2 regions of the Pusillimonas sp. NJUB218 genome follow, and region 2 is predicted to be linked to the other one. Evidence: predicted binding sites of a transcription regulator. Region 2 holds the regulator's gene; the other holds the start of a gene.
The links. The regulator sigma-54, encoded in region 2, starts transcription at its own class of promoters, with help from an activator protein. The targets are predictions, from matches to a motif close to TGGCANGNAANCTGCTTT.
Positions count from the first base shown of each region.

Region 1: the regulator sigma-54 is predicted to act here: its motif matches at 2,923-2,940, upstream of glnA (type I glutamate--ammonia ligase).

Region 1 is NZ_NQMK01000005.1:178,326-183,508, reverse strand. Features, by position in the region: gene CHR62_RS08550 (YicC/YloC family endoribonuclease) at 1-39, opposite strand, end outside; gene rph (ribonuclease PH) at 174-923, shown strand; gene rdgB (RdgB/HAM1 family non-canonical purine NTP pyrophosphatase) at 928-1,533, shown strand; gene hemW (radical SAM family heme chaperone HemW) at 1,539-2,783, shown strand; gene glnA (type I glutamate--ammonia ligase) at 2,993-4,405, shown strand; gene glnL (nitrogen regulation protein NR(II)) at 4,428-5,183, shown strand, end outside.
Region 2 is NZ_NQMK01000011.1:80,209-85,391, reverse strand. Features, by position in the region: gene CHR62_RS14240 (peptide chain release factor 3) at 1-626, shown strand, start outside; gene CHR62_RS14235 (hypothetical protein) at 727-1,398, shown strand; gene bfr (bacterioferritin) at 1,447-1,926, opposite strand; gene CHR62_RS14225 ((2Fe-2S)-binding protein) at 2,055-2,333, opposite strand; gene rpoN (RNA polymerase factor sigma-54) at 2,473-3,894, opposite strand; gene CHR62_RS14215 (hypothetical protein) at 3,893-4,429, shown strand; gene leuA (2-isopropylmalate synthase) at 4,748-5,183, shown strand, end outside.

The DNA of each region.
Region 1 (5,183 bases), on a different contig from region 2:
GCGGGCATTGCCGAAGGCGGTCATACTGCGAATAGTCATGAAAGTATCCTGTGTTGTGGTTCGTGGCGCGCGCTGAAATGCTTTAACATTGACGCTTCTTCCGCGTCTGACCGGGCCGTTGCTGTGTGATGCCGTTAACGGCTCGCAATGCCCAACTTCAAAGGAATACACTTTTGTCCGTCACTCAAGCCGCTCGCCCGTCGGGTCGCGAGCTCAACGCTCTGCGCCCATTGTCTATCGTTACCGGTTTTACACGCCATGCCGAAGGCTCGGTGCTTATTAAGGCCGGCGACACGCATGTATTGTGCAACGCCAGCGTTCTTGAAAAAGTGCCGCCATTTTTAAAGGGGCAGGGCCAAGGCTGGGTTACCGCCGAATACGGTATGTTACCGCGCTCCACGCACACCCGTTCCGATCGCGAAGCCGCGCGGGGCAAACAAAGCGGGCGAACACAAGAAATTCAGCGCCTTATCGGCCGCAGCCTGCGGGCCGTGTTCGATCTGGAAGCCCTGGGCGAACGTACCTTGCACCTGGATTGCGACGTTTTGCAAGCCGACGGGGGCACACGTTGCGCCAGCATTACCGGCGCGTGGGTGGCTGCGGCCCTGGCGGTACGTACCTTGCTTAATAACGGCCTGGTCCAGCGCAACCCCATTAAAGATCACGTAGCCGCTGTGTCGGTGGGCTTGGTCAACGGTCGCCCGGTGCTTGACCTCGATTACCTTGAAGACTCGGGGTGCGACGCCGACATGAATATTGTCATGACCGGTAAAGGGCAATTTGTCGAAGTGCAGGGTACTGCCGAAGGCGAAACCTTCGATCGCCCGATGCTGGATGATTTGCTCGATCTGGCAACCGTCGGGGTAGCGCAACTGGTCAAGTTTCAGCAACAGGCGCTCGATCTGGCGCAGTCAAAAGGGTAAGGCCATGCAAAAAGTCGTACTGGCCTCGAATAACGCTGGCAAGCTCAAAGAGTTCTCTGAGATCCTCGCGCCTGCGGGGATTCAGATGGTGCCCCAAGGCGAACTTGGCGTACCCGAAGCCGACGAGCCTTTTGGTACGTTTGTCGAAAACGCCCTGGCCAAAGCCCGGCATGCCAGCAAATTAACGGGTTTGCCGGCTTTGGCCGACGATTCTGGCCTGTGTGTAGACGCGCTGGGCGGTGCACCGGGGGTGTATTCGGCACGTTTTGCTGCGTTAAACGGTTTTGAAAAGTCTGACGCGGCCAATAATCAGTATCTGGTCAGCCGGCTGGCCGGGCAAAGTAACCGCAAGGCGCGTTATGTGGCGGTGTTGGTATACGTTAGTTCGGCCGACGATCCCCAACCCATTATTGCCGAAGGCGTTTGGCCTGGCGAAATCATCGACGCCCCAAAAGGCGGCAATGGCTTCGGTTACGACCCTCATTTCTATTTGCCGACATTGGGTAAAACCGCGGCCGAGCTATCGGCTCAAGAAAAGAACCGTGCCAGCCACCGCGGCCAAGCCCTGCAGCAGTTGTTGCCCCGGTTGGCCGACCGGCTTGGGCATTAAACCTCATGCGCACCATTATTCCCATACAGCCGGCAAATGCTCCGGCTAGTGCGGCCCCTGCCACACCCGCGGGTGTGGCGCTATCGGCAGGCAGCGGCATTACGCTAACCAGCCTGCCGCCGCTATCACTGTATGTTCATGTGCCCTGGTGCGTACGCAAATGCCCTTATTGCGATTTCAATTCGCACGAGCTTAAAGGCGATCTTCCCGAAGCCGAATATCTGTCGGCCTTGCAGGCCGACCTGGAGCAGGCGTTACCCTTGATTTGGGGCCGCCCGGTCGTGTCGATATTTATTGGCGGCGGCACGCCTAGCCTGCTGTCGGCGCAAGCGCTTGACCAAATGTTGGCTATGTTTCGCGCCTGCCTTACCGTTTTGCCCGGTGCCGAAATCACATTAGAAGCCAACCCCGGCACGGCCGAAGCAGGTCGTTTTCGTGATTTTGCCGCGAGCGGCGTCAGCCGTATCTCGCTGGGTATTCAAAGCTTCAGTAATGCAGCCCTGAAAGCGTTGGGGCGCATCCATGACGCCGACCAGGCGCGTGCCGCCATCGCTATGGCGCAAGCGGCCGTACCCCGGGTTAATTTAGATCTGATGTTTGCCTTGCCCGACCAAACCCTGGATCAGTGTGATGCCGACCTGGCCGAAGCTTTGGCGTTCGGCACCGAGCATCTGTCGCTGTACAACCTGACGCTTGAACCCAACACAGTATTTGCCAAGTACCCGCCCAATATCCCGTCGGAAGACGACGCGGCGATCATGCAAGAGCGGGTCGCCGACACGCTGGCGGCGGCCGGGTACGAGCGTTACGAGGTCTCGGCCTATGCCCGTCCGGGCAAACGTTGCCTGCATAACCTTAACTACTGGGAATTTGGCGACTATTTAGGCATTGGCCCGGGTGCACATGGCAAGCTATCGTTTCACGATCGCATTATCCGTCAGGCCCGCCTGAAAAATCCGGCCAGTTGGATGACGCAAGTACACCAGCGCGACGGCAGTCATTTGGCGCAAGACGATGTCGTACCTGCGCAAGACCTGCCCTTCGAATTCATGCTGAATGCCTTACGTCTGCGCAGCGGCGTAAGTGCTGCCACGTTTACCGAACGTACCGGCGTACCGGTGTCGGCCATTGCGCCGGCCGTTGATCGCGCCGTACGCAAAGGCTTGTTGGTTGACGATCCCACTCGCTTCCAGGCCACGGCGCTGGGGTGGCAGTTTCTAAATGACCTGCAATCCGAATTTTTGGATTAATGTGTAAAAACGGTACAACCGCACCTTAAAACGCACCATAATAGTGCGTATGCACCAATGTGAGTCAGTCGTCGCCACGGCAGCAGGCAAATTAATTTATCCGTGGTGCATTTCCCATCCATTTTGGCGAATTAAAAGTTGGCACGCTTATTGCTTGTATAGGCGTACGCAGTATCGAATTGTTGACCCCTCATTGCTCAGGAGTTCTTATGTCCACCCCAGAAGATGTTGTGAAGTTCATTGCAGACAAGGAAGTCGCCTTTGTGGACTTTCGTTTTACCGACACGCTTGGTCGCGAGCACCACATGACGGTGCCTGCCCATACGGTCGATGAAGAAAAACTCGAAGCCGGCCAGGCTTTCGACGGTTCTTCGATTTCGGGCTGGAAGGGCATTGAAGCCTCCGACATGCTGCTGATCCCCGATGCCAAATCGGCACGTATGGATCCGTTCCGTGAAGAGAACACCCTGATCCTGACATGTGACGTTGTCGAGCCGTCGGATCTGAAAGGTTACGATCGCGACCCGCGTTCGCTGGCCAAGCGCGCCGAAGCCTACCTGAAGTCCAGCGGCCTGGGCGATACTGCCTATTTTGGTCCCGAGCCCGAATTTTTCGTTTTTGACGGCATTACCTGGAACGACGATGCGTCCGGTTGCTTCGTCAAGATCAAGTCTGAAGAAGGTTCATGGTCGCGCGGCCTTGAGCTTGAAGGCGGTAACCTGGGCCATCGCCCCAGCGTCAAAGGCGGTTACGTGCCTGTGCCCCCGGTCGATTCTTTCGCCGACATGCGCTCCGAAATGTGCTTGCTGCTCGAACAGCAAGGCGTGCCCGTTGAAGTGCACCACCACGAAGTAGCCGGCCCCGGCCAGCTCGAAATCGGCACCAAATTCAGCACGCTGGTCGAGCGCGCCGACTGGAACCAGATTTTGAAGTACACCATCCATAACGTTGCCAACGTTTACGGTAAAACAGCCACATTCATGCCCAAGCCTATCGTGGGTGATAACGGTTCGGGTATGCACGTTCACCAGTCCATCTGGAAAGACGGTCAAAACCTGTTTGCCGGTAACGGTTACGCTGGTTTGTCTGAATTCGCCCTGTATTACATCGGCGGCATCATCAAGCATGCACGTGCGCTTAACGCCATCACCAACCCCGGTACCAACTCGTACAAGCGCCTTGTGCCGCACTACGAAGCGCCCGTCAAGTTGGCTTACTCGGCCCGTAACCGTTCGGCGTCCATCCGTATTCCTTACGTCGGCAGCCCCAAGGCCCGTCGTGTCGAAGCGCGCTTCCCCGATCCTTTGGCCAACCCCTACCTGGCGTTCTCGGCCCTCATGATGGCCGGTCTGGACGGTGTACAGAACAAGATTCACCCCGGCGACCCAGCCGACAAGAATCTGTACGACCTGCCGCCCGAAGAAGACGCAAAAATCCCGACCGTTTGCGCCTCTCTGGAAGAAGCTTTGGCTGCACTCGATGCCGACCGCGAGTTCCTGACCCGTGGTGGTGTGTTCAGCAACGACATGCTCGATGCCTATATCGACCTGAAAATGGCCGAAGTCACCCGCTTGCGCATGACTTCGCATCCGGTCGAATTCGACATGTACTACAGCCTGTAAACCGGGCAGGGTGGATCGTGACATGACGCACCCCGAAAGTTACGATCTGCTCGCTACCGCAGTTTTGCTGCTCGATGGCAAAGGCCAGGTGGCCTTTGCCAACAGCAGCGCCGAAGAGTTGTTCGGCGTGTCGCGACGCCAAATGCAGGGCGTCCCTGCGCAGGCGTTGTTTCATGCCGACGAGGCGCTGGCGCATCGTTTTACCGACGCCCTGGCGGGCCGATTCGGCATTTTGCGTCAAGACGCCGCCATCCGAACGTCAACGGGGCAGAGCGTACCTGTCGGCTTGGTGCTGGTGCCGCTTGAACATCAGCCTTGGGTAGCGTTGCTCGAAGTCCGCAGCCTCGACCAGCACGATATGCTCGATCGCACGCTGCAGCTGACCAAAGAGCTCAATATCCAGCGCGAGTCGCTGCGCAACCTGGCGCATGAGGTCAAGAACCCGTTGGGTGGTTTGCGCGGCGCGGCACAACTGCTCGAGGTTGAGCTCGACGACTCGGCGCTGCGCGAATACACCCGCGTCATTGTGGCCGAGGCCGACCGACTTAGCAGCTTGATCGACCGCCTGATTGCGCCACAAGGCGACACGCTGGTGCGTAAGCCCTTCAATATTCACGAGGTGTGCGAGCGCGTGTATACGCTGGTCAGCGCTGAATATGCGCAAAAAATCCAGTTTGTACGTGACTACGATGCGTCTGTGCCCGACGTGCTGGGCGACCTGCCGCGCCTAGTTCAGGCCTTGCTGAATATCGCGCGAAACGCTTGCCAGGCGCTCACC
Region 2 (5,183 bases):
GGCTCAAGGTTTCGCGCACCGGCAAAGAAATTCGCCCCAACAACGTGGTGTCATTCTTGTCGCAACGACGCGAACTGGTGGAACAGGCCTATGCCGGCGACGTTATCGGTATCCCCAACCACGGCGTACTGCACCTGGGCGACGTCCTGACCGAAGGCGAAAACCTGCAGTTTACCGGGCTGCCCTTCTTTGCCCCCGAACTCTTTCAAGCCGTTGAAGTCAAAGATCCTTTACGTACCAAGCAATTGCGTACCGGCCTGACGCAACTGGGCGAAGAAGGCGCCATTCAGGTGTTCCGGCCCATTGCCGCCGGCGGCGCCTTGCTGTTGGGTGCAGTGGGCCAATTGCAGTTCGAGGTCGTGGCCCATCGGCTCAAAACCGAGTATGGCGTTGAAGCCCGGATGATGTCGTCGCGCTACAGTCTGGCGCGCTGGATAACCGCCAGCGATGCCAAAACGTTGCAGAAATTCATCGACAACAACGCGGGCAATATTGCCTACGACGTGGTCGAAGCGCCCGCATTTCTGGCATCATCGCAAGCGCAGCTGCGGGTGGTACAAGAGCTTTACCCCGACATTACCTTCCATACCATGCGCGAACATGGTGGCCAGGTGTTTACAAAGTAGTTCAAATTTTCAGCCTGTTTTTACGTTTGAATAGATGTGTTCACGTTCGGTTAGAAGCGAACGTTTTATACTTCGGATAACTCAGCTACCAAGGTTTAGGATGTCCTGGCGTTTCATTTTTGCCATTTTGGCCCTTTTTATGGCTGCCTCGGCCTGGGGCGGATTGCGCCTGGGCGAATGGCTGGTGGCCAACGGCCCCATGGCATCTGCGGCACCCGGTCGCCCTGAAATCGCCCCGGTTCCCGTACTCGACGCCGATGGCCGGCCGTTTTCGGCTCAACCCCCGCAGCCTCTGGTCAGCGGGCGTCTGGCCATCCCCGAGCCGTTCGAATCGGTCGCCTGGGAAGTCGTCAACGAGAACCCCACCAACCTGCTGGCGTCCAACGTTATTTCTATTGCCACAACGCGCATCACAATGGCCGAGGCCGAGCAAATTGCCGCCCTTGAAAGCGGGCGTCTGATGGGCATCGCCGATGTCGGCGACCTGATTTCTTCTATTGGCAAACAAGGCGGGCAATCGGGGACACCGCTACAGCCCGTCGAGATGCCCGACCAACCGCCCGCTCCTGCGCTCGACAATACCGGCAGCTTGCCTGCCCAGCAAGGAAGCCACCCCTCGGCCTGGCTGGCGCAGTTGCGATCCGACCTGCAGGCATGCAATGCGCAAAGCTTCTTCGACCGCCCCAGTTGCGCCTGGGCAGCCCGCAACAAGTACTGCACCCCCAATAATGCCTGGGGCAAAGTCGAAGATTGCCCAGCCAAAAACTTTTAACAAAAAAGCCGCCCGGTTAGGCGGCTTTTTTATTGGCATGACACGTAATTACGACGCGTCGTGACTCATTTGCGACTGCAGATAGTTTTGCAGGCCGACTTTGTCGATCAGTTCGATCTGGGTTTCAAGCCAGTCGATGTGCTCTTCGGTGTCGTCGAGAATGTCTTGAAACAGATCGCGCGAGACGTAATCGCGCACTGACTCGCAATACGCAATGGCTTCTTTAACGGTCTCTTGTGCGCCCGACTCAAGTTTGAGGTCGCAGGCCAGCAATTCGGGAACGTCTTCGCCAATAAGCAGTTTGTGCAGATCTTGCAGATTGGGCAGGCCGTCGAGCATGAAAATGCGTTCGATCAGGCGGTCGGCGTGCTTCATTTCGCCGATAGATTCATCGTATTCGTGCTTGCCCAGTTTATCGAAGCCCCAATGATTGAGCATACGGGCATGCAAAAAATACTGGTTGATGGCGGTCAGCTCGTTTTTGAGCTGCTTGTTTAGAAACTGGATTACGGTGGCGTCGCCTTTCATGTTTTTCTCCTGGAGGGGGCAGACCTAAAGGCTACCACGCCATGATGAGAATTTCATTAAAGACGCGAAGAAAACAACCACCGGGACGCATACCGCCCGGGGACTGTTACATTGAGCGCGGCGCTGGGTCAGGCCCGGCAGGCAATGACTTCGACGAATACTGCGGGTGCCGCGTCGTTGGCGGCGGGTTCGACCAGATCGCCCAACGGATGAACCGTTTGATGCGACGCCTGACGGCCCCCTGGCAAGTATTCGGCTGCAGTGTCTGCGCAGCAGCCACAACATGACGCCACCCCAAGCTGCGCTTGCAGGTCGGACATGCTGTGAGCGCCAGCGGCAACGGCTGCCTTGACTTGTCGCTCGGTGATAGCGTTACAGATACAAATGAACATGAGAACAATTATCATCTAGTTTCTTTGTGCGTGCAATACCCTGAATGCGACAAAAACCGATAATTTTGTAACCCGTTATGCCCTGACGTGCGGGCAGACACAACCCGTCAGCCGCCCATGCAGCACGACAGTCAGGCAAAAGCCCCGGCCCAGGTCAGACCGACATACTGGCTCGCGCCTTACGCACCGATGCCGGCTCGATGCCGTCTAGTTCGCGGTATTTAGCCACTGTTCGACGAGCAACGTCGACGCCTTTCTCGGCGAGCTTATCGGCAATTTTGGCGTCAGACAACGGCTTGGCGGGCGGCTCGGCGCGCACCATCTCGCGGATCATGGCCCGCACAGCCGTGGCCGACGTCGCCGGCGCCAGCCCCTCACCGCCCAGGGCGGTACCCAAAAAGTACTTCAGCTCGAACACGCCCCAGGGCGTTTGCATGTACTTTTGCCGTGTCGTCCGCGATACCGTGGACTCGTGCAATTCGAGGGCTTCGGCAATATCGCGCAACACCAAGGGCCGCATGGCCTGTACACCTTTGTCGAAAAACGCCTGCTGGTGCTGAACAATAAATTGCCCCACACGTAAGACGGTTTCAAACCGCTGCGCGACACTTTTAACCAGACCATGCGCCTGCTGCAATTGCGCCTGTATCTCTGAACGGTCTGCTCCGCTCCGGTCTTCGCGCACCCATTGCTCGTAGACCGGATTCACGCGCAAACGCGGCACAGCCGCGCCGTTCAAGCGCGCTTCCCAGCCCTTTTTGCTCTTGATGACCACCAGCTCAGGGACGATATAGTCCGCCACACTTTGCGACCAGGCCCGCCCAGGCTTTGGGTCGAGCGTGAGAATAAGCTGATGGGCTTGGCGCAAGATGTCGGGCGAACATCCCAAAGCAGCCACCAGACGGGCGGCATTGCCCTGAGCCAGCAAATCCAGGTGCTGCGTAACCAGCGCCATCGCGCACGCCATCACCTCCGGGTCGTACGCAGCGCGCTGACGCAACTGCAAAACCAGACACTCTGCCGTTGAGCGGGCACCCACACCTGCCGGATCAAACGACTGCAACAAGCGCAAGGCGGCGAGCAACTCATCTTCGTCTACCTCCAACTCGTCGGGCAACACCCCCCGCACGTCGTCCAGAGACACCGCCAGCAAACCGTTCTCGTCCAGCTCTTCGATTAAAAGCTCTACCAGAGCCTGGTCCCGCCTGCCTGCCCGCGTGAGGCGCAGCTGCTGCACCAAATGGTCTCGCAACGTGACCGCCTGCCCTATTTCCGGGCCGCCATCATCGTCGAAATCGCCACGCCCTGTTCCCGAAACACCTGCCGTCAGCGGGCTGTCGTCTACGTATTCATCCGATGGCGCATCGGCCCGGGCTTCGCTATCATCGGCGTCGTACTCCCCCTCGCGCTCCAGCAGGGGGTTGTCAGCAAGCGCCTGGGCCACTTCTTGCTCCAGGTCTTGGGCCGACAACTGCAGAAACCTGATCGACTGCTGCAGCTGCGGCGTCAGGGCCAGGTTCTGGTGTTGCCGCAGTTCTAACGAATGTCGCGATTGCATAGGTAAAATAGCCCGCATGAAAACAGATCCAGCCTACCAGCCCACCGCCCGCGACCATGCCGCGCTACGTCAAACCTTGCTCAAACTTACCGCAACGCACAAAATCGTGTGTACCGTGGTGGTGGTCGTCGTGGCCGTGCTGTGGTTCGAACTACTGACACGCCTAGTGGCTTTTGGCCGAGGTATTGATTATTCGGGGCTTGAAGCCTTGGGCGGGCCGGTTACGCAAATGCTAAAGCGCTATAACCCGTTCTTCTGGTGGGCGCTGGCAGCGCTGTGCACACTTATTATGGCCTATTTTCTGGTGTCTTTTGTGCGCAGCAGCAGGCGCCGGGTCGATGCCCGCATGGTCAACGCCAACGTCATTGCCGGGTTGGCCGCGCAGCTGTCCGAACCCGCCCTGACTGTGCTGCGCTGGGTTTGGGAAGACCCGCGCTTCCCCATTACTGTTGGAGACCTGCAACAAACCGCCACCGAGCTGCGCAGCGGCAGAGCCGCGAAAATCCAGCTTTCGCGAGAACATGCCGCCCTGCTGTCACGCAACGGCCCCTAGCCCACACTTGCCAATTTGGCGCAAATATGGTTGACTATGGGGTATGAACACCCAGGCCTTTACCCCTCTTAACACTACCGGCAACCCCGTTGCCGGCTTGGTTGCGGGTACGGCTAGCACACTCTCCCTTCTCTCGCTATCGCTGCTGCTACCGATCGGTTGCCGGGCCTAGCGTCATGTGGCAGTCCGGCAGCCGTTCAGCCACGCCCCCATTCCGTATTTCGTTATCCGTTATTTACCAACCTTGGGTTGATGCCGAATCTTCATTCGATGTTTACGGGTAACGCGCAGCAACAAACTTAGTGAAACAGGTGCAATATGCTCTCGAACCCCTCCGACAAATACCGTCCGTTCGTGCCGTTCGCGCACGAATTTTCTGAACGAACCTGGCCCAACAAAACCATCACGGCGCCCCCCATCTGGATGAGCACCGACCTTCGCGATGGCAACCAATCGCTCATCGAGCCCATGAGCGTCGAGCGCAAGCTGCGCTTCTTCGAACAATTGATCAAAATCGGTTTCAAAGAAATCGAAGTTGGCTTTCCATCCGCTTCGCAGACCGATTTTGATTTTGTCCGCAAGCTCGTCGACGAAAACCGTATCCCCGACGACGTCACCATTATTGTGCTGACGCAATCGCGCGAAGACCTGATCGAACGCACCGTTGAAGCGGCCGCCGGCGCCAAGCAAGCCATTGTGCACTTGTACAACGCCTGCGCGCCTGCATTCCGCAAAATTGTGTTCAACATGACCA